2 regions of the Micromonospora sp. NPDC048040 genome follow, and region 1 is predicted to be linked to the other one. Evidence: predicted binding sites of a transcription regulator. Region 1 holds the regulator's gene; the other holds the start of a gene.
The links. The regulator HrcA, encoded in region 1, represses chaperone genes, less so after heat shock. The targets are predictions, from matches to a motif close to GGTTNGCACNCTCNNNNNGAGNGTGCNAACC.

Region 1 (15,250 bases):
CTGCCGGGCAACTCCGAGCTGCCGTTCTACTCGTTCCTCTGGGGCGCGGGCGCCGAGATCGCCACCCAGCAGGGCGACACCTGGAAGTCCGGCTACACCACGCCGGAGGCGCAGAAGGCCGTCAAGTTCTGGACCGACCTGGTGACGGTGCACAAGGTGGCGCCGCCGGCCGCCGCGGGCTGGAACGAGATCGACGCCCGGACCCAGTTCGCCACCGGCAACGCGGCGATGGCCTTCGGCGGCAGCTGGCAGCAGGGCGCCATCAAGAAGGACAACCCGGAGATCGAGAAGGTCTGGGGCACGTTCCCGATCCCCGGCCCGGACGGCAAGGCCGCGCCCGGCTTCGCCGGCGGCTCCGACATCGCGATCTGGAAGGACAGCGAGCGGCAGAGCCTCGCGTGGGACTACCTGACCGTGCTGCTGAGCAAGAAGAACGACCAGGCCTTCGCCGACAGCCTCGGCTTCTTCCCGGTCTACAAGGACCTGGTCGGTGGCGACAAGTACGCCAGCGACAAGATCATGGCGGCGTTCGCCACCACGATGCAGAACACCAAGCTCACGCCGCTCACCCCGAAGTGGGTGGAGGTCAGCCGCACCAAGACGGTGACCCAGGCGATGAACAGCTCGGTCATGAAGGGTCAGAAGACGGTCGAGAAGGCTACCGCCGACGCGGCCGCGGAGATGGAAAGCATCCTCAACGCCAAGTGACCACGCTGACCGAGGCGCCGGAGGCGGCCGCCGCGCGGGAGACCCCCGCGCGGCGGCGCCGCCGGGTGGACCGCCTGCCCTACCTGCTGCTCCTGCCCTGCCTGGTGATCATCGGCGTGCTGCTGCTCTGGCCGCTCGGCCAGGTGGTGGTGATGTCCTTCCACCAGCTCAACAACGTCCGCCAGCTGCGCGGTGACCGCGAGTGGCCGTGGGTGGGGCTCGGCAACTACACCGAGATCCTCGGCGACCCGTTCTTCCTGACGGTGCTGCGCAACACCGTCCTCTTCGCCGCCGCCAACGTCGTGCTCACCATGATCCTGGGCACCCTGGTCGGGCTGCTGCTCAACCGGCTCGGCAAGCGGATGGCCACCTTCGTCGCCAGTTGCGTGATGCTCGCCTGGGCCACCCCGGCGCTGACCGGCACGATCGTCTGGAAGTGGATCTTCGACGACACCAGTGGCCTGGTCACCTGGCTGTTCAACGCGCTGCCCGACGGGCTTTCGCAGAGCCTCTTCGGGCGCAGCGACTGGACCGGGTACGGCTGGTTCAACTCGCCCCTGTTGTTCTTCTCGATCCTGACCCTGGTGGTGGTCTGGCACTCGTTCCCGTTCATCGCGGTGAGCGTGCTGGCCGGGCTGAAGAGCGTGCCGAGCGAGCTGCACGAGGCGGCGCGGGTCGACGGCGCCGGGCCGTGGCGGGTGTTCTGGAAGATCACCTTCCCGTTGCTGCGGCCGGTGTTCGGGATCCTGATCGTGCTCTCCACCATCTGGGACTTCAAGGTCTTCACCCAGCAGTTCGTGCTGGCCGGCGGCACGCAGGACCGGCCGACGTTCATGCTCTCCATCTACTCGTACGCGGAGGCGTTCTCGCCCCCGCCCAAGTACGGCCTCGGCGCGGCGATCGCGGTGATCCTCACCCTGATCCTGCTGGTGGTGACCGGCCTCTACGTCCGCATGGTGCTCAAGCAGGAGGAGGACGCGTGACGCGACGTGGAGGCGGTGCAGGCGTGAAGCGGATCGCCCTCAACGGCGCGGGGCTGCTGGTCGCGCTCTTCGCCGCGTTCCCGGTCTACTGGATGATCGCCACCTCGCTGAAGCCGAGTTCGGAGATCTTCTCGTCCACGCCCCGGCCGGTGCCGTCCGAGCCGACGCTGGAGCACTACCGGCAGATCCTCACCGGCAACCTGATCCCGGGCGTGACCTTCGCCGACTTCTTCCTCAACAGCGCGCTGGTCGCGGTCTCCACGGTGCTGCTCAGCGGCCTGGTCGCGCTGCTCGCCGCCACCGCCGTGGCCCGGTTCCGGTTCAAGCTGCGGACGTCGTTCCTGATCATGCTGCTGGTGGTGCAGATGATCCCGCTGGAGGCGCTGGTCATCCCGCTGTTCCTGATGATCCAGCGGCTCGGGCTCTACAACACCCTGCCCAGCCTGATCCTCACCTACCTCGGCTTCTCGCTCCCGTTCGCGGTCTGGATGCTGCGGGGCTTCGTCGCCGCCGTGCCGAAGGAGCTGGAGGAGGCCGCCGCCATCGACGGGGCGAGCCGGGCGCAGACCTTCCGGAAGGTCCTCTTCCCGCTGGTGGCCCCCGGCCTGGTGGCGACGAGCATCTTCTCGTTCATCACCGCCTGGAACGAGCTGATCTTCGCGCTGACCTTCATCAACGACCAGGAGAGCTACACCCTGCCGGTCGCGATGACGTTCTTCTTCGGCCGCGACGACACCGCCTGGGGGCCCGTGATGGCCGCCTCCACGCTGTTCACCCTGCCGGTGATCATCTTCTTCCTGCTGGTGCAGCGGCGGATGGTCTCGGGCCTGGTGGCCGGCGCCGTCAAGGGCTGACGCCCGCGTGAGGAAGGGTCCCTGGTCAACGCACAGCGTCGACCAGGGACCCGTCTTTTGCCCCCTCGGGGCGCGTCCGCGGGGCGGGCTAGGCTGACCGCCATGACGGGCAGGCTGGCAGCGGTGAATCTCGGCGGTGTGACCGAGGCGGAGTGGGCGGGCGACGCGAGCGGGCGCACCGGCATCGACAAGCGGCCGGTGGACGGCCCGGTGCTGCTGCGCGCCGACGGGGTGGCCGGCGACTTCATCGGCGAGCGCGCCCACCACGGCGGCCCGGACCAGGCGGTCTACGCGTACGCCGAGGAGGACGCCGGCTGGTGGGCGACCGAGCTGGGCCGCGCCATCGGTCCCGGCGGGTTCGGCGAGAACCTGACCACGTACGCGGTCGACGTGACCGGAGCGGTGATCGGCGAGCAGTGGGCGGTCGGGTCGGCGCTGCTCCAGGTGACCAAGCCCCGGACGCCGTGCACCACCTTCGCCGGCTTCTGGGGCGTGCCGGACCTGATCAAGCGGTTCACGGTGCGGGCGAAGCCCGGGGCGTACCTGCGGGTGCTGCGCGAGGGAGAGGTCGGCGCGGGTGACCCGGTCGAGGTGGTCGACCGGCCCGCGCACGGGGTGACGATCGGCGAGGTGTTCCGGGCGTTGAACCTGGAGCCCGACCTGCTGCCCCGGCTGCTCGACGCGCCGGAACTGCCCGAGCCGATCCGGGAGAAGGTGCGCCGCCGCCTCGCCCGCCGCCGCTGACCCGCCGCCTCGGCGGCTGGCCTGCCGCCTCGCCGGCGGTACGGGTGCCGGAGGGGTGGGAACGCGGAACGGGCCCCGTCCCGTGGGGGAGGGGCCCGTCCGGTGTCGCCTCGGCGGGAGCCGGGTTACCGGCTCAGCGGAGCCAGGGGATGCTGCGGTCGAGCAGGCCGCGCTGCTTGAGCTCCTTGCGCAGCGGGATCTCGTCGTCGATGTAGCCGTCCCAGTTGATGCCCCAGTAGTTGGCGGTGTGGGTGCCCTCGCCGCAGAGCTGGCGCTGCACCGGCGTGCGGTTGGCCCACCACTCGCCGTCCTTGTCGATGTGCAGCTCGTCCAGGGGGCGGATCCACCGGTAGGTGTAGCCGACGAAGAGCATCTTGCGCGTGATGGTCGACAGGTTGGTCGACCGGGAGTGCCACTGGCGGCGGTCGAAGATGAAGGCGTCACCGGGGTTCGCGGTGATCTCCACCGTGCCCTCCGGGTCCGGGTTGTGCACGGAGGTGTCCTCCGGGCGCGGCAGCGAGTTCCACAGGTGGCTGCCCGGGATCACCTTGGTGGCGCCCCGGCCGTTCTCCGACAGGTCGGAGAGCACGTAGGCCACCTTGAGGGAGAACATCGGCCGGGGGAGGTTCGGGTCCATCGTCTCCGGGTCGGAGTTCTGCCGGTACCCGTCCTGGTGCCAGCCCCAGTACGGCTTCTCCGGCTCCAGCGCCGGCGGGGTGACGTCCAGGTGGTTGTGGTGGGTGTAGATGTTCCAGCCGGCGAGGCCCCACATGTACGGGAAGGCGATCGGGTGGGTCAGCAGTTCGCCGAAGAGCTCGTCCCGCTCCAGGAAGCCCAGCAGGTGCAGGGTGCCGTCCTTGGTGGTGTTGCCCTTGGCCTTCTCCTCGGCGTAGACGCGGTCGACCGCCGCCTCCAGCGCCGCCCGGTGGTCCTCCGTCAGGACGTTGCGCAGCAGGAGGAAGCCCTGCTCGTGGAACTCCTTGCGGTCGGTGTCACTGATCGGTTCGTAACCGGTCCGGTCGCCGTAGTCGAACACCTCGACGTCCCCTCCCCATCGGGCGAAAACCATTGCTGGCACAGGCCGCCGATCGTAACGCGCTGGTTCCGGTGCGAGGTACTACCCCGCGTGATATGCGACCGTTGCCCGAACCGTGAGGAGTTGAGCCGCTACAATCCGTTGCCCTGAGGGGGCTCGCCGGGCCTTCTGTCCTGTAATGACGGATTGTGCGGTGACTGCCGGTAAGGAGATGGGAGTCCCTACGCCTCGGCGAAGACCTCGGCGACCACCCGGTCGCCGGCGGCCGCGTCGTCGCCGACCTGGTTCCAGGTGCCGTCGCGGGCGGTCCACTCCAGGCCGCCGAAGCGCACCCGCTTCACCCCGTGGTCGTGCGCGTGGGAGACGAGCCAGTGCGCGTAGCGCCAGCCCCGGCGCTCGTCGGCGGCGGGGACCGTGAGGCCGGTCAGGTCCGCCGCGGAGGTGGCGGCGGCCAGGCCCCAGTCCAGCGACAGCCCGCGGGTCAGCGCGGTCGCCGCAGCCGCCCCGCGCATCGCCGGGTCGCGGCCCACCGTGCAGGCCACCGCGCCGGTGGCGTGCCCGAGCAGGGCCCGCGTCAGCACCTCCGACTCGTCCGCCCACTTCTGGTACGCCTCCGGGAAGGCGGAGCGCTGCACCTTCTGCGCCGCGTCGGTGACCCGCATCCGCTCCCAGCCGCGCACCTTCTTCAGCGCGGCGTAGAACCGGTTCGCCGCGTACCGGGGGTCGCGGATCTCCTCCGGGCTGCCCCAGCCCTGGCTCGGGCGCTGCTGGAACAGCCCCACGGAGTCGCGGTCGCCCCCGGCGAGGTTGCGCAGGCCGGATTCCTGGTACGCGGTGGCCAGCGCCACCACGACGGCCCGCTCGGGCATCTTCCGCTGGATGCCGATCGCCGCGATCGTCGCCGCGTTGGCCATCTGGTCGGCGTCCAGGGCCACCCGGCCGTCCGCCTGCACCGTGCACGTCCGGCTGGACAGCGGCAGGCGCAACTGCCCACCCACCTGCCGGATGACGAGCCAGATTCCGACCACGGCGACGAGGACGAGGACGACGCCGCCCGCCACGACTGCCCGAGTTCGCACCCACACCCCCTGTTCGACAGTCCGACAAGCGTACGTCCCCCGTGGTGCCTGCCGGGTCGTCCGACCGGTTCCCGCCGGCCCGCCGCGCGTGGCACCGCCCGGCGGGGCGCGCCCGCGAGCGCCGAACGGCCCCGGGGGCGGGCCCGGATGTTCCCGTTTCCCGCGCGGCCTCACCTATCCCGAACGGCCGCGGCCGACGGCGTTCCCCACCGCCTACCGGTCGACGTCGTCCCGCCCGCCTACCGGCCGACGGCGTCGCCGTCGGCGGCGGGAACCCAGCGGGCCGGCCGCTTCTCCCGGAACGCCAGCACGCCCTCGCGGCCCTCCTCGGAGAGGAAGTACCCGGTCGAGAGGGTGGACAGCCCGGCGATCTCCTCCCGCAGATCGGTCGCGGGCGGGCGGCGCAGCAGTTGCTTCGCCCCGGCCAGCGCGCCCGGCGCGCCCCGGACCAGCGAGTCGCAGTAGGTGGCGACGGCGGCGTCCAGCCCGTCGGCCGGCACGGCGGCGGTGACCAGGCCGATCTCCGCGGCACGCCGGCCGTCGAAGGTGTCCCCGGTCAGGTAGAGCTCGGCCGCCGCGCGGGGGTGCAGCCGGGGCAGCACGGTCGCGGAGATCACCGCCGGGATCACCCCGATCCGCACCTCCGTGAAGGCGAACGTCGCCTCCTGCGCGCACACCGCCAGGTCGGCCGCCGCGATCAGGCCCAGCCCGCCGGCCCGCGCCGGGCCGGCCACCCTCGCCACCACCGGCTTCGGGCACTCCCAGACCGCCGCGAGCACGTCACCCAGCATCCCGGCCGGCACGCTCCCGCTGGCGTACGCGGCGGCGGTCTCCTTGAGATCCGCGCCCGAGCAGAAGACCGGCCCGGTGTGGTCCAGCACGACCACGCGTACGGCGTCGTCGGCGACCGCCTCGGACAGGCCGGCCAGCAGCTGGGTCATCAGCGGCGTGGAGAGCGCGTTGCGGTTGTGCGGGCTGTCCAGGGTGAGGGTGGTCACCCCACGGGCCGTGGCGGCCCGCACGAGCACGTCGGGAGAGGTCATGCCGGGCACACTAGTGGCCATGCCCGGCGTCCTTCCAGAAGGCGAATCCGTTCCCGTCGACGGCTCGCTGCCCGCCGCCGCCACCCGCGCGGTCGGCGCGCGCGGCTTCGGCGTGTACGTGCACGTCCCGTTCTGCGCCAGCCGCTGCGGCTACTGCGACTTCAACACGTACACCGCGGCCGAGCTGGGCGGTGGGGCGAGCCGGGAGGGCTACGCCGACACCGTGCTGGCCGAGCTGGCGCTCGCCGGCCGGGTGCTGGGCGACGCCCCGCCGCCCCGGGTCGACACGGTCTTCGTCGGCGGCGGCACCCCGACCCTGCTTCCCGCCGACGACCTGGCCCGGATCCTCGACGGCATCGACCGCACCTGGGGGCTCGCGCCCGACGCCGAGGTGACCACCGAGGCCAACCCGGAGTCGGTGACCCCGGAGTCCCTGCGGGCCCTGCGGGCGGCCGGCTACACCCGGATCTCGCTGGGCATGCAGTCCGCCGCGCCGGGGGTGCTGGCGATCCTCGACCGGACGCACAGCGCCGGCCGGGCCACCGCCGCCGCCCGGGAGGCCCGCGACGCCGGGTTCGCGCACGTCAACCTCGACCTCATCTACGGCACGCCGGGGGAGAGCGAGGACGACTTCGCCGCCTCCCTCGACCAGGTCGTCGCCGCCGGGGTGGACCACGTCAGCGCGTACGCCCTGATCGTGGAGGACGGCACCCGGCTCGCCGCCCGGATGCGGCGCGGCGAGCTGGCGTACCCCTCCGACGACGTCGCCGCGGACCGCTACCTGGCCGCGGAGGCCGCCCTCGACGCGGCCGGTTTCTCCTGGTACGAGGTGTCGAACTGGGCCCGCGGCGACGCGGCCCGGTGCCGGCACAACCTGCTCTACTGGACCGGCGCCGACTGGTGGGGACTCGGCCCGGGGGCGCACAGCCACGTCGGCGGCGTGCGCTGGTGGAACGTGAAGCATCCCACGACGTACGCGAAGCGGCTGGCCGGCGGCGAGTCGCCCGGCCTGGCCCGGGAGGTGCTCACCGCCGACGAGGCGCACATGGAGGACGTCATGCTCCGGCTGCGGCTCGCCTCCGGGCTGCCGCTGGACGCCCTGGACGCCGCCGGCCGGGCCGGCGCCGAGCGGGCGCTCGCCGACGGCCTGCTGGCCGGCCCCGACCACGCGGCGGGCCGGGCCGTGCTTACCCTGCGGGGGCGGCTGCTCGCCGACGCGGTCGTCCGCGACCTGCTGCCCTGAGGCGCGGAGGCCCCGCCGTGCGGTGGCGCGGGCGGGGAGGCCCCGCCGTGTGGCGGCGCGTGGCCGGGCCCGGCCGGGGGAGCGGCCGGCCCGGCTCACCTGGTGAAGCTGTAGGCCATCGGGTAGCGGTAGAGCAGGCCCTCGTTGGCCTTGACCCCGGCGACGATCCCGAAGATCAGCGGCACCAGCCAGACGAGCATCGGGACGAAGAACAGGATCCCGCAGGTGATCAGGGTGAGCACCCAGCTCAGCACGCCCACGATCGCCCAGGTGATCTGGAAGTTCAGCGCCGCGACGGCGTGCGCCCGGACGGTCGGCGACTGTTGCCCCCGGGCCATCAACGCGATGAGCGGCGCGACCCAGCCGAGCAGGCCGCCGCCGACGATCACCCCGGCCGCGCCGCCGAAGTGGGCGATCAGGGCCCAGTTCTTGTCCTCGTTGTTGGTGTAGCCGCCGGTGGGCGCGCCGTAGCCGCCGCCGGTCGGATAGCCGGCCCCCGGCGGGGGGTAGCCGCCCGGCGGGGGATAGCCGCCCGGCGGGGGATAGCCCCCGGGCGGCGGGTAGCCACCCGGCGGAGGGTAGCCGCCCGACGGCGGTTGGTCACCGGTGGGCGGCGGATAGCCGCCGGGCGGGGGATAGCCGCCCGGGCCCGGTGCCCCGGACAGTGGTGCGGTGGGTTCGTCGGAGCCGGCCGGCCCGGGAACCCCCGACGGAGCGGCCGGGTCCGGCCGGTCGCCGGGGTCCCCCGCTCCGGGAGGGCGAGGTGGTTCAGTCATGGACGTCACGGTAGGGGCCGCGGGCAAGGTCGCACCAGAGCGACTCCGACCGGGATGTCCGGATGATCGGCTCTGGCGCCGCCGCCTTCGCGGGCCGTGTGGCGCCGGTCGGATCGCCGTCCCAGGTTGATCATCGCGTCGGCGGGCGCGCCGACGTAGACTGGCACTCGTCCGTAGCGAGTGCCAGCAACCCGCCCGCCCCTCGGGGCGCGGGGGGTCCGACGTGCGACAGGAGGTGGGGAACGATGGGTCTCGACGACCGCAAGCTCGCCGTGCTGCGCGCGATCGTCGAGGACTACGTCGCCACGCAGGAGCCCGTCGGCAGCAAGTCGCTGGTCGAGCGGCACCAGCTCGGGGTCTCCCCGGCGACCGTCCGCAACGACATGGCCGTGCTGGAGGAGGAGGGCTACATCCGCCAGCCGCACACCAGCGCCGGCCGGGTGCCCACCGACCGCGGCTACCGGCTCTTCGTGGACCGGCTGTCCCGGGTCAAGCCGCTCAGCCCGGCCGAGCGCCGCGCGATCGAGCGCTTCCTGGTCGGCGCGGTCGACCTCGACGACGTGGTGCACCGCACCGTACGACTGCTGGCGCAGCTGACCCGGCAGGTCGCCGTGGTGCAGTACCCGAGCCTGGCCCGCTCCTCCGTCCGCCACCTGGAGCTGGTGCCGATCTCCACGACCCGGCTGATGCTGGTCATGATCGCCGACACCGGCCGGGTCGAGCAGCGGCTGGTCGAGCTGCCCGGGCCGATCCCCGCCGACGACGTCACGGACCTGCGTCGGCTGGTCAACGAGAAGCTGGTCGGCACCCGGCTGTCCGAGACCCCGCCGCTGGTGCAGGCGCTGGTCGACGAGTCGGTGCCGCACCTGCGGCCGGCCATGACCACCCTCTCCACCGTGCTGCTGGAGACGCTGGTCGAGCGGCACGAGGAGCGGATCGCGTTGGCCGGCACGGCCAACCTCACCCGCGGCGGCCTGCTCGACTTCCAGGGCTCGCTGCGCCCCATCCTGGAGGCGCTGGAGGAGGAGGTCGTGCTGCTCAAGCTCATCGGTGAGGCGGAGCCGAGCACGACCCGGGTGCTGATCGGCGACGAGAACGAGATCGACAACCTGCGCGCCGCCTCGGTGGTCAGCACCGGCTACGGGCCGGGCGCGACGATCGTGGGCGGGCTCGGCGTGCTCGGGCCGACCCGGATGGACTACCCCGGCACCATCGCCACGGTGAGGGCCGTGGCACGCTACGTGGGCGAGCTGCTGGCCCAGAACTGACCAGTCAGGGCCGACGGCCGGCTCCGGCCGACGACCGGCGCAACGCGAGACGAACATGAGGACACGGAACGCAGTGGCCAGGGACTACTACGGCATTCTCGGGGTGAGCCGGGAAGCCTCCGACGACGAGATCAAGCGCGCCTACCGGAAGCTGGCGCGGCAGTTCCACCCGGACGTCAATCCGGACCCGGAGGCACAGGAGAAGTTCAAGGACATCAACGCCGCGTACGAGGTCCTCTCGGACGACCGGAAACGGCAGATCGTCGACCTGGGCGGCGACCCGCTCGCCCCCGGCGGCGGGGGCGCGGGCGGTCCGGGCGGTCCCGGCGGCGCCGGCCCGTTCGTCGGCTTCCAGGACATCATGGACGCGTTCTTCGGTGGCGCGGCCGGCGGGTCGCGGGGCCCGCGACCGCGGACCCGGCCGGGCGCCGACGCGATCCTGCGGCTGGAGCTGGACCTGAACGAGACCGCGTTCGGCGTCGAGGCGCCGATCACCGTCGACACCGCCGTGCTCTGCACCACCTGCTCCGGCGCCGGCACCGCGGCCGGCACCCACCTGGCCACCTGCGAGGCGTGCGGCGGCCGTGGCGAGGTGCAGTCGGTGCAGCGCACCTTCCTCGGTCAGGTGGTCTCCGCCCGCCCGTGCACCGTCTGCCAGGGCTGCGGCACCACCATCCCGCACCCCTGCCCGACGTGCGCCGGCGACGGCCGCGTCCGCACCCGGCGTTCGCTGACCGTCAAGATCCCCGCCGGGGTCGAGGACGGCATGCGCATCCGGCTGGCCCAGCAGGGCGAGGTCGGCCCGGGCGGCGGCACCGCCGGCGACCTCTACGTCGAGATCCACGAGCGGCCGCACGACGTCTACTCCCGCAAGGGCGACGACCTGCACTGCCGGGTCACCGTGCCGATGACCGCCGCCGCCCTCGGCACCCGGCTGACCATCAAGACGCTGGACAGCGAGGAGACGGTCGACGTCAAGGCCGGCACCCAGCCGGGCAGCACGCTGCGGCTGCGCGCCCGAGGCGTGCCGCACCTGCGCGGCACCGGCCGGGGCGACCTCTACGTCCACCTCGACGTGCGCACCCCGACGAAGCTCGACGCCGACCAGGAGCGGATGCTGCGCGACTTCGCCAAGACCCGGGGCGAGGAGGTCGCCGAGCTGACCAAGCAGGGCGGCTTCTTCTCCCGGATGCGCGACGCCTTCAACGGCCACGCCTGACGCCCACGCCCCCGGGCCGCCGCGCTCCGCGGCGGCCCGGTCGGCTCCGCCGCCCTCGCCGCCCCGGCGGTCGCCGGGGCGGCTAGCCTGATCGTCGTGTCCGCGCCGCTGTTCCTGGTCGAGTCGCTGCCCACCGCCGGCCGGCTGACCCTCGACGGCCCCGAGGGGCATCACGCCGCCACCGTGCAGCGGCTCCGCGTCGGCGAGGAACTGCTGCTCGCCGACGGGCGGGGCGGCACCGCCGCCGCCGTGGTCACCGCCGTCGGCCGCGGCTCCCTCGACCTGGAGATCACCTCCCGGGGGTACGTCGACGCCTCCGTCCCGCGCCTGGTGGTGGTGCAGGGCATCGCCAAGGGCGACCGGGGCGAGCTGGCCGTGCAGGCGATGACCGAGGTCGGGGTGGACGAGATCGTGCCCTGGGCGGCGGCCCGCTCGGTCACCCAGTGGCGCGGCGACCGGGGCGTACGGGCGCGGGAGAAGTGGGCGGCGACCGCCCGGGAGGCGGCCAAGCAGGCCCGCCGCGCCTGGCTGCCCGTGGTGGCGGGGACGCCGGACGAGTCCACCGCCCGGGTCGCGCGCCGCATCGGCGGGGCCGCCGCGGCGTTCGTGCTGCACGAGGAGGCGCAGGAGCGGCTGACCACCGCCGAGCTGCCCGCCACGGGCGAGATCGTGCTGGTCGTCGGGCCGGAGGGCGGGATCGCCGACAGCGAGCTGGACACCTTCACCGGGGCCGGGGCCCGCGCCGTCCGCCTGGGCCCGTCGGTGCTGCGCACCTCGACGGCCGGCGTGGCCGCCCTCGCGGTGCTCGCCACCCGCCTCGCCCGCTGGTGACGCTCAGCTGCGCAGGTAGGAGGCGCCGTTCAGGTCGACGATGGTGCCGGAGGCCCACTCCGACTGCGGGGAGGCGAGCCAGTGCACGGCGGCGGCGATCTCCTCGGGGCGGGCCACCCGGTTGAACGGGCTCTGCGCCCGGATGGCGGCGCCCCGCTCCCCGCGCAGGTGCTCCGTGGTCATTTCGGTCTCCACGAAGCCCGGGGCCACCGTGGCGACGGTGATGCCGTACGGGGCCAGGGCCACCGCCAGCGACTGCCCCAGCGCGTTCAGCCCCGCCTTGCTCGCCCCGTACGCCGGCTGCTCCGGCTCGCCCCGGAAGGCGCCCCGGGAGGAGACGTTGACGATCCGGCCGCCCCGGTCGCGCATGTGCTGGGCGGCGCACCAGATGACGTTGCCCGCGCCGGTCAGGTTGGTCTCCAGCACCTGCCGCCACTGCGCGCGCCACTGCGCGTAGGAGGCGCCGAAGACCGGGTGCGGGGCGTTCCGGTCGCCGTACACCCCGGCGTTGTTGACCAGCACGTCCAGCCCGTCCAGCAGGCCGGCCGCCTCGTCCACCATGGCCCGTACGGCGTCCGGGTCGGTCAGGTCGGCGCGGACCACCACGTGCCCCTCGCCGGGCAGTTCGGCGCGCAGCCGCCCGGCCGCCTCCGCCGAGTCGCGGTGGTGGATCGCCACCCGGTCCCCGCTCGCCGCGAACGCCGTCGCCACCGCCCGCCCGATGCCGCCCGAGGCCCCCGTCACCAGTACCGCCCGTGAAGTCACGCCGGCCATCATGCCGCGCCGCCCCGTCCGTCGTGCTGACGGGCCCCCTCGTCCACGGCGGGCGTGGGCAGGGGGCCTTCCTTACACTGCCCCGATGGGAACCGACTGCCTGTTCTGCCGCATCGTCGCCGGGGAGATCCCGGCCACCGTCGTGCGGGAAACCGCCACCACGCTCGCCTTCCGCGACATCGGCCCGAAGGCGCCGGTGCACGTGCTGGTCATCCCGAAGGAGCACTACGCCGACGTGGCGACGCTCGCCCAGGGCGACCCGGCGCTGGCCGGCGAGGTGCTCGCCACGGCCGCCGCGGTGGCCGAGGACGAGGGGCTGCTCGGCGACGGCTTCCGGCTGATGTTCAACACCGGCGCGTACGGCGGCCAGGAGGTCTTCCACGTGCACGCGCACGTGCTCGGCGGGGCGCCGCTGGGCCCGATGCTGGCCCGGGACCTCGCGTGACGGCGGTCGACGACCGCCTGGCCCGGCTGGTGCGCACGGTCCAGGCGCAGGCCCGGGTGCCGGCGGTCTCGGCGGCCCTGCACCGGGCCGACCGCCCGCTGTGGACGTGCACGGCCGGCGGCACCGGCAACGACACCGAGCTGGGGCCGGGCACGCGGTTCCGGATCGGCTCGGTCACGAAGACGTTCACCGCCGTGCTGACGCTCCAGTGCCGCGACGACGGCCTGCTCGACCTGGACGACCCGCTGGGCCGCCACCTGGACCTGCCGGCCCACGGCGAGCTGACCGTGCGCCGGCTGCTGTCGCACACCGCCGGTCTGCAACGGGAGCCGTACGGCGACGTCTGGGACAGCTTGCGCGCGCCCGACGTCGACGAGTTGGTCGCGGACCTCGCCCGGGCCGAGCGGGTGCTGCCGCCGGGCCGCCGCTACCACTACTCCAACCTCGGCATGGCGCTGCTCGGCCGGCTCGTCGGCCACCTGCGGGGCGGCACCTGGGCGGAGGTGCTCGCCGAGCGGGTGCTGACCCCGCTGGGGCTGGCCGACACCTCGGTGACGCCGGGCCCGCACGCCGCGACCGGTTTCCTGGTCGACGCGTACTCCGACGAGGCGCACCCGGAGCCGCCCACGGACTTCGGCGCGGTGGGGCCGGCGGCCCAGCTCTGGAGCACCGCCACCGACATGGCCCGCTGGGCGGCCTTCCTCGCCGACCCGGCGGCGCTGGACCCGGCGGGCGCGGTGCTCGCCCCGGCCACGCTCGACGAGATGCGCTGGCCGGCGACGGTCACCGACGAGACGCTCTGGTCCGGCGGCTTCGGGCTGGGGCTGATCCTTGTGCCGCAGGGCAAGCGGATCATGCACGTCGGGCACGACGGCGCGATGCCCGGCTTCCTGGCCGGCGTCTACGGCCGGCGCGGCGGCGAGGGGACTCCGGGCGCGATGGGCGTCGCCGTGCTCGGCTCCTCCGGCACGGCCGGCGAGGTCCTCGACCTGCCGCACCGGTTGCTGGCCGCCGCCGTCGAGCACGACCCGGCCGACGTCGCGCCGTGGCGGCCGGGCCCGCCCGCCCCCGAGGGCGTACGCGGGCTGCTCGGCCGCTGGTGGGGCGAGGGCTTCGAGTACGTCTTCTCGTGGCACGACGGCGCGCTGCGGGCCCGGGGCGCCGACGACCCGGCGGGGAAGTCGCCGGCGGTCTTCGCGCCGCTGCCAGACCGGCCGGACGTGTACCGCACGGTCGCCGGGCGCGAGGTGGGCGAGCTGCTGCGGCTCACCCGGGACGAGCACGGCGCGGTGGTCCGGATGCACTGGGCGACCTACCGGTTCACCCGTACCCAGGAGACCTTCGACCGGTACGACTTCCGCGCCGGCTCCTGACGGCGGCGCGCACGGGCGGGGCGGGGCCGACGCGGGCCGCGTCCCGTCCGTGCCGTCGTGTGCCGTCCCGGCGTCGAACGGCAGCGTCCCGCACAGGATCGCGGCGCGTGCCCGGCCGGCCGGTGTCGTCGTGCCCCGGCGTGCCCGGTCCGGGGCGGTCACGGCGGGCGGGCCGTCCCGTGCGCGCGGAAATGGGCGCGGTGCCGCCGCTGTTGAGCAGATACGATGGGAGCAACGTCAGCGCGCCGCGCCAGCAGGCCCGGCGCCGAGATCGAGAGCAGGTGGCGCAGGGCCCCTCGGCCCGACCTATGACCGGCACCCCACCTCCCGGCCCGCCCCGGGTGCAGACCAGGATCACCGTTCCGGATTCCAAGATCATGGTCAACCTGCTCGGCGCGGGTGACGAGATCCTGCGACTGGTCGAGCGCTCGGTCAACAGTGACGTGCACGTCCGGGGCAACGAGATCACCATCACCGGCGCCCCCGCCGACAACGCCCTCGCCGAGCGGATCTTCAGCGAGCTGCTCGAACTCATCGAGAAAGGCGAGACCCTGACCACTGACGCCGTCCGGCGTACCGTCGGCATGCTCGAGCAGGGCGGCGCCGAGCGGCCCGCCGAGGTCCTGACGCTCAACATCCTCTCCCGGCGCGGGCGCACCATCCGCCCCAAGACGCTGGGGCAGAAGCGCTACGTCGACGCGATCGACGCGCACACCATCGTCTTCGGCATCGGCCCCGCCGGCACCGGCAAGACCTACCTGGCCATGGCCAAGGCCGTCCAGGCCCTGCAGGCCAAGCAGGTCAACCGGATCATCCTCACCCGGCCGGCGGTCGAGGCGGGGGAGCGGCTCGGCTTCCTGCCCGGCACGCTCAA
Region 2 (15,250 bases), on a different contig from region 1:
GGCCACCTCGAACGCGCCCCGGGGCAGGGACGGGTGGCTGGCGGCGGAGTGCCACCAGGCGCCGCCGGCCGGCGCCTCCGCGCAGAGCGACAGCGGCTCGCCGAGCATCACCGCGTCCGCGCCGCAGCCGAGGGCCTTCGCGATGTCGCCCGAGGTCTGGATGTCGCCGTCGGCGATCAGGTGCACGTACCGGCCACCGGTCTCGTCGAGGTAGTCGCGGCGGGCCGCGGCGGCGTCGGCGATCGCGGTCGCCATCGGCACCCGGATGCCGAGCACGGAGTCCGTGGTCGACCAGTCGTCGCCGCCGATGCCGACGATCACACCGGCCGCGCCGGTGCGCATCAGGTGCAGCGCCGTCTTGTAGTCGGTGCAGCCGCCGACGATGACCGGGAGGTCCAGGTCGGCGATGAACTCCTTGAGGTTCAGCGGCTCCTCGGTGGTGGAGACGTGCTCGGCCGAGACGATGGTGCCCTGGATGACCAGGATGTCGACGCCGGCGTCGAGGATCACCGGGGCCAGCGCCAGGGTGTGCTGCGGGCTGACCCGCACGGCCACCGTCCCGCCGCCGGCGCGCAGCTCACGGACCCGCTCGGCGATCAGGTCGGGGCGGATCGGCTCCGCGTACACCTCCTGGAGCCGCTTGGTGGCACGGGCGTCCTCGCCCAGCGCGGACAGCTCCTCCAGGACCTTCGTCGGGTTCTCGTAGCGGGTCCACAGGCCCTCGACGTTGAGCACGCCGAGACCGCCGAGCTGGCCGAGCCGGACGGCGGACGCCGGGCTCATCGTCGCGTCGGAGGGGTGCCCGACGCAGGGGATGCCGAACTGGTACGCGTCGAGCTGCCAGGCGGTGGAGACGTCGTCGACGTCCCGCGTCCGGCGGCTCGGCACGATGGCGATGTCGTCCAGGTGGTAGCCGCGCTGCGCGGTCTTGCCCAGCCCGATCTCGACCACGTCACGCATGGGGGACTCCAGTTGTCACAGGGGGATGGTCAGCGGGAGTGGTAGTTGGGCGCCTCGACGGTCATCTGGATGTCGTGCGGGTGGCTCTCCTTGAGCCCGGCCGCCGTGATCCGGATGAGCTGACCGCGGCGGTGCAGCTCGGGGATGCTCTCCGCGCCGACGTACCCCATCGCGGCGCGCAGCCCGCCGATGAGCTGGTGGGCGACGGCGGACAGCGGGCCGCGGTAGGGCACCTGGCCCTCGACGCCCTCGGGGACCAGCTTGTCCTCGGCGAGCACGTCCTGCTGGAAGTAGCGGTCCTTCGAGTAGGACTTGGCCTGGCCGCGGGACTGCATCGCGCCGAGCGAGCCCATACCCCGGTAGGCCTTGTACTGCTTGCCGTTGATGAAGATCAGCTCGCCGGGGCTCTCCTCGCAGCCGGCCAGCAGGCTGCCGAGCATCACCGTGTCGGCGCCCGCGACCAGCGCCTTGGCGATGTCGCCCGAGTACTGGATGCCGCCGTCGCCGATCACGGGGACGCCGGCCGGCCGCGCGGCGCGGGCCGCCTCCATGATCGCGGTGATCTGCGGTACACCGACCCCGGCGACGATCCGCGTGGTGCAGATGGCACCCGGGCCGACCCCGACCTTCACGCCGTCGGCGCCCGCGTCGACCAGCGCCTTCGCGCCGGCGTACGTGGCCACGTTGCCGCCGACGATATCGATCGTGACGTCCTTCTTGAGCTGGCGGACCATGTCCAGCACCGCCCGCTGGTGGCCGTGCGCGGTGTCCACGATCAGCACGTCGACGCCCGCGTCGACCAGCGCCCGGGCCCGCTTGTACGCGTCGTCGCCCACCCCGACGGCGGCGGCGACCCGCAGCCGGCCGGCGTCGTCCTTGGTGGCGTTCGGGTACTGCTCGCTCTTGGTGAAGTCCTTGACCGTGATCAGCCCGCGCAGCCGGCCCGACTCGTCGACGATCGGCAGCTTCTCGACCTTGTGCTGGCGCAGCAGGCCCAGGGCGTCGTCCTTGCTCACCCCGACCGGGGCGGTGACCAGCGGGGTGCGGGTCATGATCTCGCGGACGGGGGTGGCCGGGTCGGAGACGAAGCGCATGTCGCGGTTGGTGACGATGCCGACCAGCTGGCCCTCGCCGTCCACCACCGGCACGCCGGAGATGCGGTAGCGCCCGCAGAGCGCGTCCACGTCCCGGAGGGTGTCGTTGGGGCTGGCGGTCACCGGGTTGGTGATCATGCCGGACTCGGAGCGCTTGACCAGGTCGACCTGGAGGGCCTGGTCCTCCAGGGAGAGGTTGCGGTGCAGCACGCCGATGCCGCCCTGGCGGGCCATCGCGATCGCCATCCGCGCCTCGGTCACCGTGTCCATCGCGCTGGAGAGCAGCGGGACGCTCAGGTTGATGTTGCGGGTCAGCTTCGTCACCGTGTTGACCCGGCTGGGCACCACGTCCGACTCGCCCGGCTGGAGCAGCACGTCGTCGAAGGTCAGGCCGAGCGGGACCACCCGGGCCGAGCCGGCGGGCAACTCCGGCAGGTGGCCGCCCAGCTCGCCGCTGTCGGCGGCGGTCGGCAGATCGGTGCTGGGCGAAATTTCCACGATTGCTCCCCTGAGCTGCTCGGACGGGCTTCAGCGAGGTGGCGCGGGCGGGCGCCGGCGCACGCCGGGTGACTGCGCGTCGTCCCATCGTACCCACTGACCTGGGCCGCTTCCGCCGGTGGCGGCGCAGGTCACCGAGGGCCCGGGGGCGGACGCGGCCCCTGCGTTGGGTCTACGGTGAGGGGGTGCACGACGAGCCCATCGACCCCTTCAACGGCGACCCGGCCGATCCGGCCGCCGGTCTGCACGATCCGGGCGACGACGCCCCGCTCGACCCGCTGACCGACGTCGAGCGGCAGGACGTGCTGGAAGACCTCGCCGACCTGGAGATCTACCAGGCGCTGCTGGCGCCGATCGGGGTGCGCGGGCTGGTCATCGAGTGCGAGGACTGCCGGGAGCCGCACTACTTCGACTGGGACCTGCTCCGGGGCAACCTGCGTCACCTGCTCAGCTCCGGGCGGCCCCGGGTGCACGAGCCGGCCTACGACCCCGACCCGGACCACTACGTCACCTGGGACTACGCCCGGGGCTACGCGGACGGCGTGCACGACACCCTGACCGAGGGCTCGGACGAGGAACACGACACGGAGAGCTGAGGCACGCGCGCCGCCGCTGGGGGCACAGGCCGTCAGCCACACCGACAGCTCACCGGCCCGGCGCCGCGCGCTCGGCACCGAGCTGCAGCCGGCGGCCGCGCTCGCCACCCCATCGGCCAGGCGCTTCCGGGCTCGGCCCACCGGCCCGGCATCCGGGCTCAGGCCACCAACCCGGCGCGGAAACCGGCGGCCACGGCGTGCGCGCGGTCCCGGGCGCCGAGCTTGCGGAACAGCCGGCGGGCGTGGGTCTTCACCGTGTCCTCCGAGACGAACAACTCCCGGCCGATCTCGGCGTTGCTCTTGCCCTCCGCCATGCCGAGCAGCACCTGGAGTTCGCGCTCGGTCAGCCCGATCTGGGACCGGCCGCCGCGCGCGCCGGACGCGCCCCGCTGCCCCGCGGGCACCGCCTCCGCCGGCTCACCGGCCGGGTCGGCCGGCTCGGCGGGGTCGTCGCCGCGTTGCGCCGGCACCACCGTCGGCGCGCCGCCCGCGCCGTCGGCGGACGGGGTCGACCAGGCGGGGCCCGGGTCGGCCGGCGGTCGGCCGGCCGGGGTGGCGCGGGACCCGCCGACCGCCGCGGTGTCCCGCGCCGGGTCGGCGATCCGGCTCCGGGTCGCCCGGCCGGGGGCGACGAGCAGCAGCAGGGCCTTGGCCACCGCGCTGGTCAGGTCGTGGTCCGCGCCCTGGATCAGGCCCCGGGCGCCGGCGCTGATGGTGGCGGCGGCCGCCTCCGACTCCTCGGTGCCGAGCAGCAGCACGGAGGCCTGCGGCGCGCGGGCGAGCACCCGGCGCACGAAGCCCGCGCTGTCCGGCCGGGTGAGGGCCGTGTCCGCCAGCACCACGTCGGCCGGACGCTCGGCCAGACGCAACATCACCTCGGGATCGGAGACGGCGGTCCGCACGACGGCGGACAGCCCGAGCCGGGCCGCCGCGGACGTCAGATGCTGCGCCGCAAGCGGTGTCCGAACGCACACGAGAACCGTACGCACAGTGGTCTCCTCTCCGCCCACGAGCAGACCATGACCGAGTCCGGTCGCGAGGAGGTTCCCGGCAATCCTCCGAACTTTTCCGACAAGTAGGGCAGATGCCGCTAGTTGTCCAAGGTTTTCGATCACAGAAGTGTGAGCCGGGGAAGGTCCGGGTAGGGAGCATCCAGGCCGGAAACGGCGCGCCTGCGCGGACCGCCGCCCGGACGCCGGTTCACATGGATCTCCGCGGTGCCGCGCGGGAGGAGGGGTGCTGATGTCGAACGTACGTAGACTGCCCGGACCCATCGTCGATCTCTGGGACTGGCAGCGGCTCGGTGCCTGCCGGGGCCGGGACAGCGCACAGTTCTTCCACCCCGACGGCGAGCGCGGCTCGTCGCGCCTGCGCCGCGAGTCCGGCGCCAAGGCCGTCTGCCGCACCTGCCCCGTCCGGGCCGAGTGCGCCGCGCACGCCCTCTCCGTGCGGGAGCCGTACGGCGTGTGGGGCGGCTTCAGCGAGTCCGAGCGGCTGCGGCTGCTCGCCGTCGGCTGGGAGGACCTGGCCGACCGCCGCCAGACCCGGGTCGACATCGCCCGCCTGGAGGCTCGCCTGGGCCGGCCGCACAAGTCGACCGTCCCGGCCCAGCGCAAGATCGCCTGAGCCCGGCCACCCGAGGACCACACCGACGCCGCGCCCCCGCCCGGGGCGCGGCGTCGCGCCGTCCCCAGGTCCACGGCGGCGTGCCGCCCGCGAAAAGGCGTCGGGGCGCACCGTCACGCGGACGGTGCGCCCCGACGAGGCGTACGGCGAGGGTCAGAAGCCCGGGCCGTGCTGGTGGCCGTGACCGTGGCCGTGGCCGTGCCCACCGGCGGCGGCCGGCTCGGCCTTCTCCGGCTTCTCCACCACGAGGCTCTCCGTGGTGAGCAGCAGGCCGGCGATCGACGCGGCGTTGCTGACCGCGTTGCGGGTCACCTTCACCGGGTCGAGGATGCCGGACTTCGCCAGGTCGACGTACTCGCCGCTGGCGGCGTCGAGGCCGTGGCCCCACTCCTTGCCGACGACCTTCTGCACCACGACGTAGCCGTCGTGGCCGGCGTTCTGGGCGATCCAGCGCAGCGGCTCGACCAGCGCCTTGCGCACGATCGAGACGCCGACCTTCTCGTCACCGGTGAAGCCGAGGTCGTCGTCCAGCGCCGGCAGGATCTGCGCCAGGGCGGCGCCGCCGCCCGGGACGGTGCCCTCCTCGACCGCGGCCTTGGTCGCGGCGATCGCGTCCTCGATGCGGTGCTTGCGCTCCTTCATCTCGACCTCGGTCGCGGCACCGACCTTGATGACCGCGATGCCGCCGGACAGCTTGGCCAGCCGCTCGGCGAGCTTCTCCCGGTCCCAGTCGGAGTCGGAGGCCTCGATCTCCTTGCGGATCTGGGCCACCCGGTCCGCGACCTCGCTCGCCTGGCCGCCGCCGTCGACGATCGTGGTGTTCTCCTTGTCGACCACCACGCGCCGGGCGCTGCCGAGCACCTCCAGGCCCACCTGGTCGAGCTTGTAGCCCAGCTCCGGGGCGACCAGCTCGGCGCCGGTGAGGATCGCCATGTCCTGCAGCATCGCCTTGCGGCGGTCGCCGAAGCCCGGGGCCTTGACCGCGCAGACCTTGAGGGTCTTGCGGATCGAGTTGACCACCAGGGTGGACAGCGCCTGGCCCTCGACGTCCTCGGCGATGATCAGCAGCGGCTTGCTGTTCTGGAGGACCTTCTCCAGCAGCGGCAGCAGCTCCTCGATCGCCGAGATCTTCTGGGTGGTGATCAGGATGTACGGGTCCTCCAGGACCGACTCCTGCCCCTCCACGTCGGTGACGAAGTTCGGCGAGATGAAGCCCTTGTCGAACTGGAGGCCCTCGGTGACGTCCAGCTCGGTGGTGAGCGCGGAGCCCTCCTCGACGGTGATGACACCGTCGCGGCCGACCCGCTCCATCGCCTCGGCGATCAGCTCGCCGATGGTGGCGTCCTGCGCGGAGATGGTCGCGACGTGCGCGATCGACTTCTTGTCGGCGACCTCGACCGCGCGGCCGAGCAGCGCCTCGGAGACCTTGGCGGCCGCCGCGTCGATGCCCCGCTTGAGGCCGGTCGGGTTGGCGCCGGCCGCCACGTTGCGCAGGCCCTCGCGGACCATCGCCTGGGCCAGCACGGTGGCGGTGGTGGTCCCGTCGCCGGCGACGTCGTTGGTCTTGGTCGCCACCTCCTTGACCAGCTGCGCGCCGAGGTTCTCGTACGGGTTGGTGAGCTCGATCTCCTTGGCGATGGTCACGCCGTCGTTGGTGATCGTGGGCGCACCGAATTTCTTGTCCAGGACGACGTTGCGCCCGCGCGGGCCGAGGGTCACCTTGACCGCGTCCGCGAGGGCGTTGACACCGTGCTCGAGCAGGTGCCGGGCGTCGTCCGAGAAGCTCAGGATCTTCGCCATGAATGTCCCTTCGAAGCGACGTTGCCCCGGCCCGGCGAGCCGGACCGGGGCAACGACACTGATCGGTTGCTTACTTCTCGATGACCGCGAGGACGTCGCGGGCGGAGAGCACCAGGTACTCCTCGCCGGCGTACTTGACCTCGGTGCCGCCGTACTTCGAGTAGATGACGGTGTCGCCGACCTTGACGTCAACCGGGATCCGGTTGCCCTTGTCGTCGACGCGGCCCGGGCCGACAGCGAGGACGGTGCCCTCCTGCGGCTTCTCCTTGGCGGTGTCGGGGATCACGATGCCCGACGCCGTGGTGGTCTCAGCCTCGTTCGCCTGGACCAGGATCCGGTCCTCGAGCGGCTTGATCGCAACCTTGGTCGCGGTAGTCACGGGCATACCCTCCTGGGGTACTGGTTTCGTTACCGGCCGGCGAGCCGACCAGCGTCAATCTGCCACATGCCACCGGGCGGGGCCGTCGTCGCGGGTGCCGGTCCGCCTGGCGTTCAGCGCCCAGGCCTGACGGCCCGGAAGCTGGCACCCTCGGGGTGAGAGTGCTAATCGCAGGTTATTCCTCGGCTAGCACTCCGTCAAGGAGAGTGCCAACCCGCCGGCCGGCGCGTCGGGCCGGGCGGCCAGAATGACCGCGTGGACCTCGACCAGCTCGCCGCCCTGCGTACGCCCGAGGGGTCGGTCGCGCTCGACGCGGCCGCGCGGGTGGCCGGCGGCGACCCGCTGGCCGCGGCGGCCGCGCTCCGCTCCGCCGGGATGCCGCCCGCGCTGGCGGCGGCCGCGCTCACCCAGGCCGAGCTGCGCCGCCGGGCGGTCGGCAAGTTCGGGCCGGCGGCGGCGGGGATGTTCCTGACCCGGGCCGGGCTGGAGCAGGCCACCCGCGGCCCCGTCGCGGCGCGGCGCGCCGGCCGGCTGCGCGCCGCCGGCGTGCGCACCCTGGCCGACCTCGGGTGCGGCCTCGGCGCGGACGCGCTCGCCGCCGCGCGGGCCGGCATCCGGGTGTACGGGGTGGAGGCCGACCCGGTGACCGCCGCGATGGCCGCCGCCAACGCGGCGGCGGCCGGGCTGGCCGAGCTGTTCACGGTGGAGTGCGGCGACGCCACGGCGTTCGACGTCAGCCGGGTCGACGGGGTGTTCTGCGACCCGGCGCGGCGGAAGGCGGGCACCGGGCGGCGGGTCTTCGACCCGAACGCCTACTCCCCGCCCTGGGACTTCGTCGTCGGCCTGGCCGCGCGGGTGCCGTACACGGTGGTGAAGGTGGCACCCGGGATCGACCACGCGCTGATCCCCGCGGGCGCCGAGGCGGAGTGGGTGAGCGCGGACGGCGACCTGGTCGAGGCGGCGCTGTGGTGCGGCCGGCTCGCCGAGGTCCCCCGCCGGGCCACCCTGCTGCGCGGTGCCGCCGCGCACGCGCTGACCGGCTCCGGCGACGCCGAGGCGCCGGTCGGGCCGGTCCGCCGCTTCCTGTACGACCCGGATCCGGCGGTGGTCCGCGCGCACCTGGTCGCGGAGCTGGCCGGCACCCTCGACTCGACGCTGGCCGACCCGAGCATCGCCTACCTCTACGCGGACGCCCCGGCGGCGACCCCGTTCGCCCGCTGCCTGGAGGTCACCGACGTGCTGCCGTTCTCGCTCAAGCGGCTGCGGGCGCTGCTGCGGGAGCGCCGGGTCGGGCGGGTGGAGATCCTCAAGCGCGGCTCCGCGCTGGAGCCGGAGAAGCTGCGGCGGGATCTGCGGCTGGCCGGCGACGAGGCGGCCAGCCTGGTGCTGACCCGGGTCGCCGGGGCGCCGACGGCGCTGGTCTGCCGGCCGGTCGGGTAGCCGGCCTTATCGGCTCGCGGGTCACCCGGACCCGGGTTAGCTTGACGGTCATGGCGGGACAGGGCACTCCGGCGACCGCGCTGCTGACGAAGCGGAAGATCGCCCACAGCACGCATCCGTACGACGTCTCCCCCGACGCGCCGAACTACGGCGCGCTGGTCGCGGCGGCGCTGGGGGTGCCGCCGGAGCGGGTGTTCAAGTCGCTGGTCACCGAGGTCGACGGCGCGCTGACCGTGGCGGTCGTGCCGGTCACCGGCGAGCTGGACCTCAAGGCGCTCGCCGCGGCGGTCGGCGGCAAGCGGGCCGCCATGGCCGACCGGGCGGTGGCCGAACGGGCCACCGGCTACGTGCGCGGCGGGATCAGCCCGCTCGGTCAGCGCCGGCGGCTGCCCACGGTGCTCGACTCGTCGGCGCTCGACCATCCCACCGTCTACGTCTCGGCGGGCCGGCGCGGCCTCCAGCTCCAGCTCGCCCCACAGGACCTGGTCGCCCTCACCGGGGCGGCCACGGCCCCGCTGTCCGCCCGCTGAGCTGCGCCGCTCCCGGAGCCGGCGGGAGAGCGCTCCCGCGCAGGGCGACGGCCGGGCGACAGAGACGTTGCTGAATTGTTACTGCCGACAACAAACTTGCCACCTCGGCACCCTTGTGTCCGCGGTGTGACGCGGAATACGTTGCCGGACACAACAAACCAGCATCATCCCCACCCCCGAAAGGACCCTGCACATGCGCAAGGGCTTCCTCACCCTCGCCGCCGTGGGCCTGCTCGCCACCGGCGGCATGACCGCCTGCGGCGACGAGACCGGCGGCGGCGACCAGGCCGGCGGCACCCGGGCCCCGAAGATCGGCGTGATCCTCCCGGACAGCAAGTCCTCCGCCCGCTGGGAGGGCGCGGACCGCAAGTTCCTGGAGGAGGCGTTCAAGGCGGCCGGTGTCCAGTACGACATCCAGAACGCCCAGGGCGACAAGTCCCAGTTCTCCACGATCGCCGACCAGATGATCACCAACGGGGCGACCGCGCTGATGATCGTCAACCTCGACTCGGGCACCGGCAAGGCGGTGCTGGAGCGGGCCAAGTCCCAGGGCGTGGCGACCATCGACTACGACCGGCTCACCCTCGGCGGCGGCGCCGAGTACTACGTCAGCTTCGACAACGAGGCCGTCGGCAAGCTCCAGGGTGAGGGCCTGAGCAAGTGCCTGACCGACAAGGGCGCGAAGAACCCGGTCGTGGCGTACCTCAACGGCTCCCCGACCGACAACAACGCCACCCTGTTCAAGAACGGGTACGACTCGGTGCTCAAGCCGAAGTTCGACTCGAAGGAGTACACCAAGGGCCCGGACCAGGCGGTTCCGGACTGGGACAACGCGCAGGCCGGCGTGATCTTCGAGCAGATGCTCACCTCGACCCAGGGCAGGATCGACGGCGTCCTCGCCGCCAACGACGGCCTCGGCAACGCGGCCATCTCGGTGCTCAAGAAGAACAAGCTCAACGGCAAGGTGCCGGTGACCGGCCAGGACGCGACCCCGCAGGGCCTGCAGAACATCCTCGCCGGCGACCAGTGCATGACCGTCTACAAGGCGATCCGCGAGGAGGCCAAGGCCGCCTCCGACCTGGCCATCGCGCTGGCCATGGGCGAGCGGAAGGAGACCGGCCAGACCGTCAAGGACCCGGAGAGCGGCAAGGACGTCGCCGCCGTGCTGCTCACCCCGAAGGCGATCTACAAGGAGAACGTCAAGGACGTCATCGCCGACGGCTTCGTGACCAAGGACGAGGTCTGCGCCGGGGCGTACGCCAAGCTCTGCGCCGACGCCGGCATCAGCTGACCCCCGTACCCGCTCCAGGCGGCGCCGCCCGGCACGGACCTCCCCGTGCCGGGCGGCGCGCACGCCGGACGGGATCCGACCTCCCCCCGCCGCCCGAAGGAGACCCCCGTGTCCGCAATCCCCCTGCTGGAGCTACGCGGGATCGACAAGAGCTTCGGTCCCGTCCAGGTCCTGCGCGACGTCGCCTTCTCCGCCCACGCGGGCGAGGTGACCGCGCTGGTCGGCGACAACGGTGCCGGCAAGTCGACCCTGGTCAAGTGCATCAGCGGCATCCATCCCACCGACGCTGGCGTGTTCCTCTTCGACGGCCGCCCGGTGACCGTCAACAGCCCGCGCGACTCGGCCTCGCTCGGCATCGAGGTCGTCTACCAGGACCTCGCGCTCTGCGACAACCTCGACATCGTGCAGAACATGTTCCTCGGCCGGGAGAAGCGCAGTGGCATCGTGCTCGACGAGCCGACCATGGAGCAGATGGCCGCCGAGACCCTGGCCGGGCTGAGCGTGCGGACCGTCAGGTCGCTCCGGCAGCACGTCTCCAGCCTCTCCGGCGGCCAGCGCCAGACCGTGGCGATCGCCAAGGCGGTGCTGTGGAACAGCAGGCTGGTCATCCTGGACGAGCCGACCGCCGCGCTCGGCGTCGCGCAGACCGCGCAGGTGCTCGAACTGGTGCGCCGGCTCGCCGACAACGGACTGGCCGTGGTGCTCATCTCACACAACATGAACGACGTCTTCGCCGTCTCCGACCGGATCGCCGCGCTCTACCTCGGCCAGATGGTCGCCCAGGTGAGGACCACCGACATCACCCACGCCCAGGTGGTCGAGCTGATCACCGCCGGCCGGTCCGGCGCGGTCGGCCTCGGCGGGGGCAACGGGCAGACCGACAACGGCGGGCAGCCCGTCGCCAGCAACCCGGAGGCCCTCCGATGACCACCGCAGTACGCAAGGAAGGGCCGGCGGCCGTCGCCCCGGCACCCACCGTCGGCGGTCACGTCCGCAACTACCTGGCCCGCGTACGCGGGGGCGACCTCGGCTCGCTGCCGGCCGTCATCGGCCTGGTCGTCCTCTGCACGGTGTTCGCGATCGTCCGCCCGGTCTTCTTCTCGGCGGCGAACTTCGCCAACCTGTTCACGCAGGGCGCGGCGGTCACCGCGATCGCGATGGGCCTGATCTTCGTCCTGTTGCTCGGCGAGATCGACCTCTCCGCCGGCTTCGCCAGCGGCGTCTGCGCGGCGATCCTCGCCAACGTGGCGACGGTGCTGGGCCATCCCTGGTACGTCGCGGTGGCCGCCGCGCTCGCGACCGGCATGGTCATCGGCCTCACCCTCGGCATCCTGGTCGCCAAGGTGGGCATCCCGTCCTTCGTGGTCACGCTCGCCGGCTTCCTGGCGTTCCAGGGCGTGGTGCTCCTCCTCATGGAGGAGGGCAGCAACATCACCATCCGCGACGAAACGATCATCGCGATCGAGAACCGCTGGGTGCCGCCGCTGATCGGGTGGGTGCTCTTCGCCGTCGCGGTCGCCGGCTACGCCGCCGCGCAACTGCTGCGGCACCGCAACCGCGTCGCCCGTGGCCTGGTCGCCGAACCGCTCGCCGTGGTGTCCGCCCGGATCGCGGCGCTCGCGGTCGTCCTCGGCCTCGCGGTGTACGTGCTCAACCAGGAGCGCAGCATCAACCCGCTGATCAGCTCCAACCGGGGCATGCCGATCGTGGTGCCGATCCTCGCCGTGCTCCTGGTCGGCTGGACGTTCGTGCTGACCCGCACCACGTACGGCCGGCACCTGTACGCCGTCGGCGGCAACCAGGAGGCCGCCCGTCGGGCCGGCATCAACGTGGACCGGATCCGGATCTCCGCGTTCGTGATCTGCTCGACCATGGCGGCCGTGGGCGGCATCATCGCCGCCAGCCGCGACAGGTCGGTGGACCCGAACACCGGTGGCAGTAATGTGCTGCTGTACGCGGTCGGGGCGGCGGTCATCGGCGGCACCAGCCTCTTCGGCGGCAAGGGGCGGATGATCAACGCCGTGCTCGGGGGCGCGGTGGTGGCGGTCATCATCAACGGCATGAGCCTGCTCAACCTCAGCTCGGGGCTGAAGTACGTGTTCACCGGGCTGGTGCTGCTGCTCGCCGCGGGTGTCGACGCACTGTCGCGTCGCCGCTCCACGGCCACCGGCACCCGCTGACCACCGCACCACGGAAGTGACGACAGCAATGCGCGCAGGACCGAGCCAGGACGAGATCCGCCGGCAGAACCTGGGCGCGTTGCTGCGGTACGTGCACATCCACGGGGCGACCACCCGTGCGGAACTGACCAGCGCGCTGGGGCTCAACCGCAGCACCATCGGCGCGCTGACCGCCGACCTGGCCGGCGCCGGGCTGGTCAGCGAGGGGACGCCGAAGGAGACCGGCCGGGCCGGACGGCCGTCGCTGGTCGTCCGGCCCGAGTCGGAGCGGGTGCACGCGTACGCGTACAGCATCGAGGTGGACCGGCTGCGGGCCGCGCGGGTCGGCCTCGGCGGCGCGGTGCTCGACCGCCGGGAGCAGGAACGCCCCCGGGGCCTGACCGCCGCGGAGGCCGCGCCGCTGCTGGCCGGGGCGGTCAAGGAGATGCAGCAGACCGTGCCGGCCGACGCGGTCTGCGTCGGCGCGGGCGTCGCGGTCTGCGGCATGGTCCGCCGCGACGACGGGCTGGTCCGGCTGGGACCGACCACCGGCTGGGTGGACGAGCCGATCGGCGCGGCGCTCGCCGCCGAACTGGGCTGCGAGGTCCCGGTCACGGTCGGCAACGTGGCCGACGTGGCGGCGTTCGCCGAGCACGCGCGCGGCACGGCGGCCGGCTGCGACAACGTCATCTACCTGTACGGGGACGTGGGCGTGGGCGCCGGCATCATCGCCGGCGGCCGCCGACTCACGGGGCACGGCGGCTACGGCGGCGAGGTCGGGCACATGGTGGTCGTCCCCGACGGCGCGCCCTGCGAATGCGGCTCCCGCGGCTGCTGGGAGACCCAGATCGGCGAGCACGCGCTGCTGCGCGCCGCCGGCCGCACCGACGCGCGGGGCCGGGACGCGCTGCTGGCCGTCTTCGAGGCCGCCGACCGCGGCGACGCCCGGGCGCAGACCGCCGTCCGCCAGGCCGGCGACTGGCTCGGCTTCGGGGTAGCCAACCTGGTGAACATCTTCAACCCGGAGCTGGTCATCTTCGGCGGCACGATGCGGGACCTCTACCTCGCCGCCGCCGCCCAGGTACGCAGCCGGCTCAACTCGATCGCCCTGCCGGCCTGCCTGGAGCACGTCCGGCTGCGCACCCCGAAGCTGGGCGACGACGCGGCGCTGATCGGCGCCGCCGAGCTGGCCTTCGAGCGGCTGCTCGCCGACCCGCTCGACGTCGGTTGAGGACGACGGACGGTCGAGGCGTGCTCCGCCGCACCTGACCCGCCCACCGGGCCGCACCGGGCAGGCGGGTTCCGCGGGAGCCGGGCGACGTGGCGGGCTACTCGTTCGGCTCCGGTCCCAGCAGCCGTATCTCCTCGATGTCGAGGACGGCCTGCACGTCCCGGAGCACGATGTCGTCGATCTGGTTCGTGTCCCGCAACCTGGTGATCTCGCGGCGCTTGTGTTCCAGTACGGCGAGCCGCAGCCGCCGGTCGAGGTCCCGGGCCTGCTCCGCCGACCGGCCCCGGTCGGCGGAGCGGACGTCGTCGAGGTGCTGCTCGTAGTCGGCCCTGATCCGGTCGACCGCGTCCGGCCCGGCGCCGAGCCGGTCGGCGACCTCGGGCAGCGCCGCCAGGGCGGCCTCCGTGGCCCGTGTCCGGGCCAGGCGCAGTTCGTCGACGCGCCGGGTGTCGCCGACCAGACCCGCCCACCCGACGACGGCCGGCAGCGTGGTGCCCTGGATCAGCATCGTGATCAGGATGACGACGGCGGTCGTGAAGATGATCAGGTCACGCCCGTGGACGGGCGTGCCGGTGGGGGTCGTCACCGGCACCGCGAGGGCCGCCGCGAGGGACACCGCGCCCCGGAACCCCGCCCACCCGGCCGCCGTACGCACCCGCCAGTCGACCTGCTCACCCTGCAGCGACGGGCGGCGGTTGGCGGCCCGGAAACCGAACGCCGCCAGGTGGATCCAGAGCATCCGCGTCGCCACGACGACGCAGGTCACCGCGACCGCGATGGCCAGCGCCCGCGCCGTCGACAGGCTGGTGAGGCCGCGCAGCGCGCGCGGGATCTGCATCCCGAGAAGCACGAAGAGCCCCCCGTTGATCAGGAAGGTGGCGAGGTCCCAGAAGGCGTACGCCAGCACCCGGGAGCGGGCCCGGACGACCCGGGGGGCCGCGTAGGAGAGCACGAGGCCGGCGACCACCACGGCCAGCACCCCGCTGGCGTGGACGAGTTCGGCGAGGAGGAACGCGACGAACGGCGTGAGAACGCTCAGCGCGCCCTCGCGCAGCGGATCGTCGAGGCGTCGCCGGACCACGATCACCGCCCAGCCGACCAGCAGGCCGGCGACGACGCCCCCGGCCGACGCACCGACGAACCGCTCGGCGAGCCCGAGCGCGCTCGGTTCGGTGCCCCCGACGATCAGGCCCACCGCGACGGTGAAGAGCACCAGCGCGGTGCCGTCGTTGATCAGGCTCTCCGCGTGCAGGGTGGTGAGGATGCGGCGCGGCATCCGCTTGGCCAGGCCGGAGACCGCCGCGGCGTCGGTCGGCGCGAGCACCGCGCCGAGCACCCAGGCCGCGGCCGGGTCGATGCCGAGCCGCTGCGCGACGAGCGACACGGCGACCATCGTCGCCACCACCAGCCCCACCGCCAGCAGCGTGATCGCCAGCAGGTTGGTGCGGATCTCGCGCAGGCTGGTGGTGATGCTCTCCCGGTAGAGGATCGCCGGCAGGAACAGCAGCAGCACCACCTCGGGCTCCAGCGCCACGTGCGACAGCGGCGGCAGGAGCGCCAACAGCGCGCCCATCGCGATGAGCAGGACCGGGGGCGCCACGCTGTACCGCCCGCCGAGGGTGGTGCCGACCAGCACCGTGACGCCC

Region 2: groES (co-chaperone GroES) is a predicted target of HrcA. The motif match lies at 7,093-7,123, and genes of this name have one in related genera.

The regions. Positions count from the first base shown of each region.
Region 1 covers NZ_JBVJGT010000021.1:32,801-48,050, reverse strand. The annotation lists gene ACZ6O2_RS20630 (sugar ABC transporter substrate-binding protein) at 1-708, shown strand, start outside; gene ACZ6O2_RS20625 (carbohydrate ABC transporter permease) at 705-1,691, shown strand; gene ACZ6O2_RS20620 (carbohydrate ABC transporter permease) at 1,715-2,545, shown strand; gene ACZ6O2_RS20615 (MOSC domain-containing protein) at 2,648-3,289, shown strand; gene ACZ6O2_RS20610 (phytanoyl-CoA dioxygenase family protein) at 3,423-4,358, opposite strand; gene ACZ6O2_RS20605 (hypothetical protein) at 4,547-5,410, opposite strand; gene ACZ6O2_RS20600 (enoyl-CoA hydratase family protein) at 5,644-6,447, opposite strand; gene hemW (radical SAM family heme chaperone HemW) at 6,467-7,690, shown strand; gene ACZ6O2_RS20590 (DUF4870 domain-containing protein) at 7,786-8,466, opposite strand; gene hrcA (heat-inducible transcriptional repressor HrcA) at 8,712-9,734, shown strand; gene dnaJ (molecular chaperone DnaJ) at 9,808-10,953, shown strand; gene ACZ6O2_RS20575 (16S rRNA (uracil(1498)-N(3))-methyltransferase) at 11,050-11,784, shown strand; gene ACZ6O2_RS20570 (SDR family NAD(P)-dependent oxidoreductase) at 11,788-12,549, opposite strand; gene ACZ6O2_RS20565 (histidine triad nucleotide-binding protein) at 12,644-13,003, shown strand; gene ACZ6O2_RS20560 (serine hydrolase domain-containing protein) at 13,000-14,376, shown strand; gene ACZ6O2_RS20555 (PhoH family protein) at 14,685-15,250, shown strand, end outside.
Region 2 covers NZ_JBVJGT010000008.1:136,798-152,047, forward strand. The annotation lists gene ACZ6O2_RS11895 (GuaB3 family IMP dehydrogenase-related protein) at 1-960, opposite strand, end outside; gene guaB (IMP dehydrogenase) at 990-2,552, opposite strand; gene ACZ6O2_RS11905 (DUF5319 domain-containing protein) at 2,738-3,148, shown strand; gene ACZ6O2_RS11910 (helix-turn-helix transcriptional regulator) at 3,307-4,137, opposite strand; gene ACZ6O2_RS11915 (WhiB family transcriptional regulator) at 4,391-4,774, shown strand; gene groL (chaperonin GroEL) at 4,928-6,574, opposite strand; gene groES (co-chaperone GroES) at 6,645-6,959, opposite strand; gene ACZ6O2_RS11930 (THUMP-like domain-containing protein) at 7,209-8,393, shown strand; gene ybaK (Cys-tRNA(Pro) deacylase) at 8,444-8,923, shown strand; gene ACZ6O2_RS11940 (sugar ABC transporter substrate-binding protein) at 9,117-10,214, shown strand; gene ACZ6O2_RS11945 (ATP-binding cassette domain-containing protein) at 10,323-11,141, shown strand; gene ACZ6O2_RS11950 (sugar ABC transporter permease) at 11,138-12,394, shown strand; gene ACZ6O2_RS11955 (ROK family protein) at 12,423-13,604, shown strand; gene ACZ6O2_RS11960 (Na+/H+ antiporter) at 13,702-15,250, opposite strand, start outside.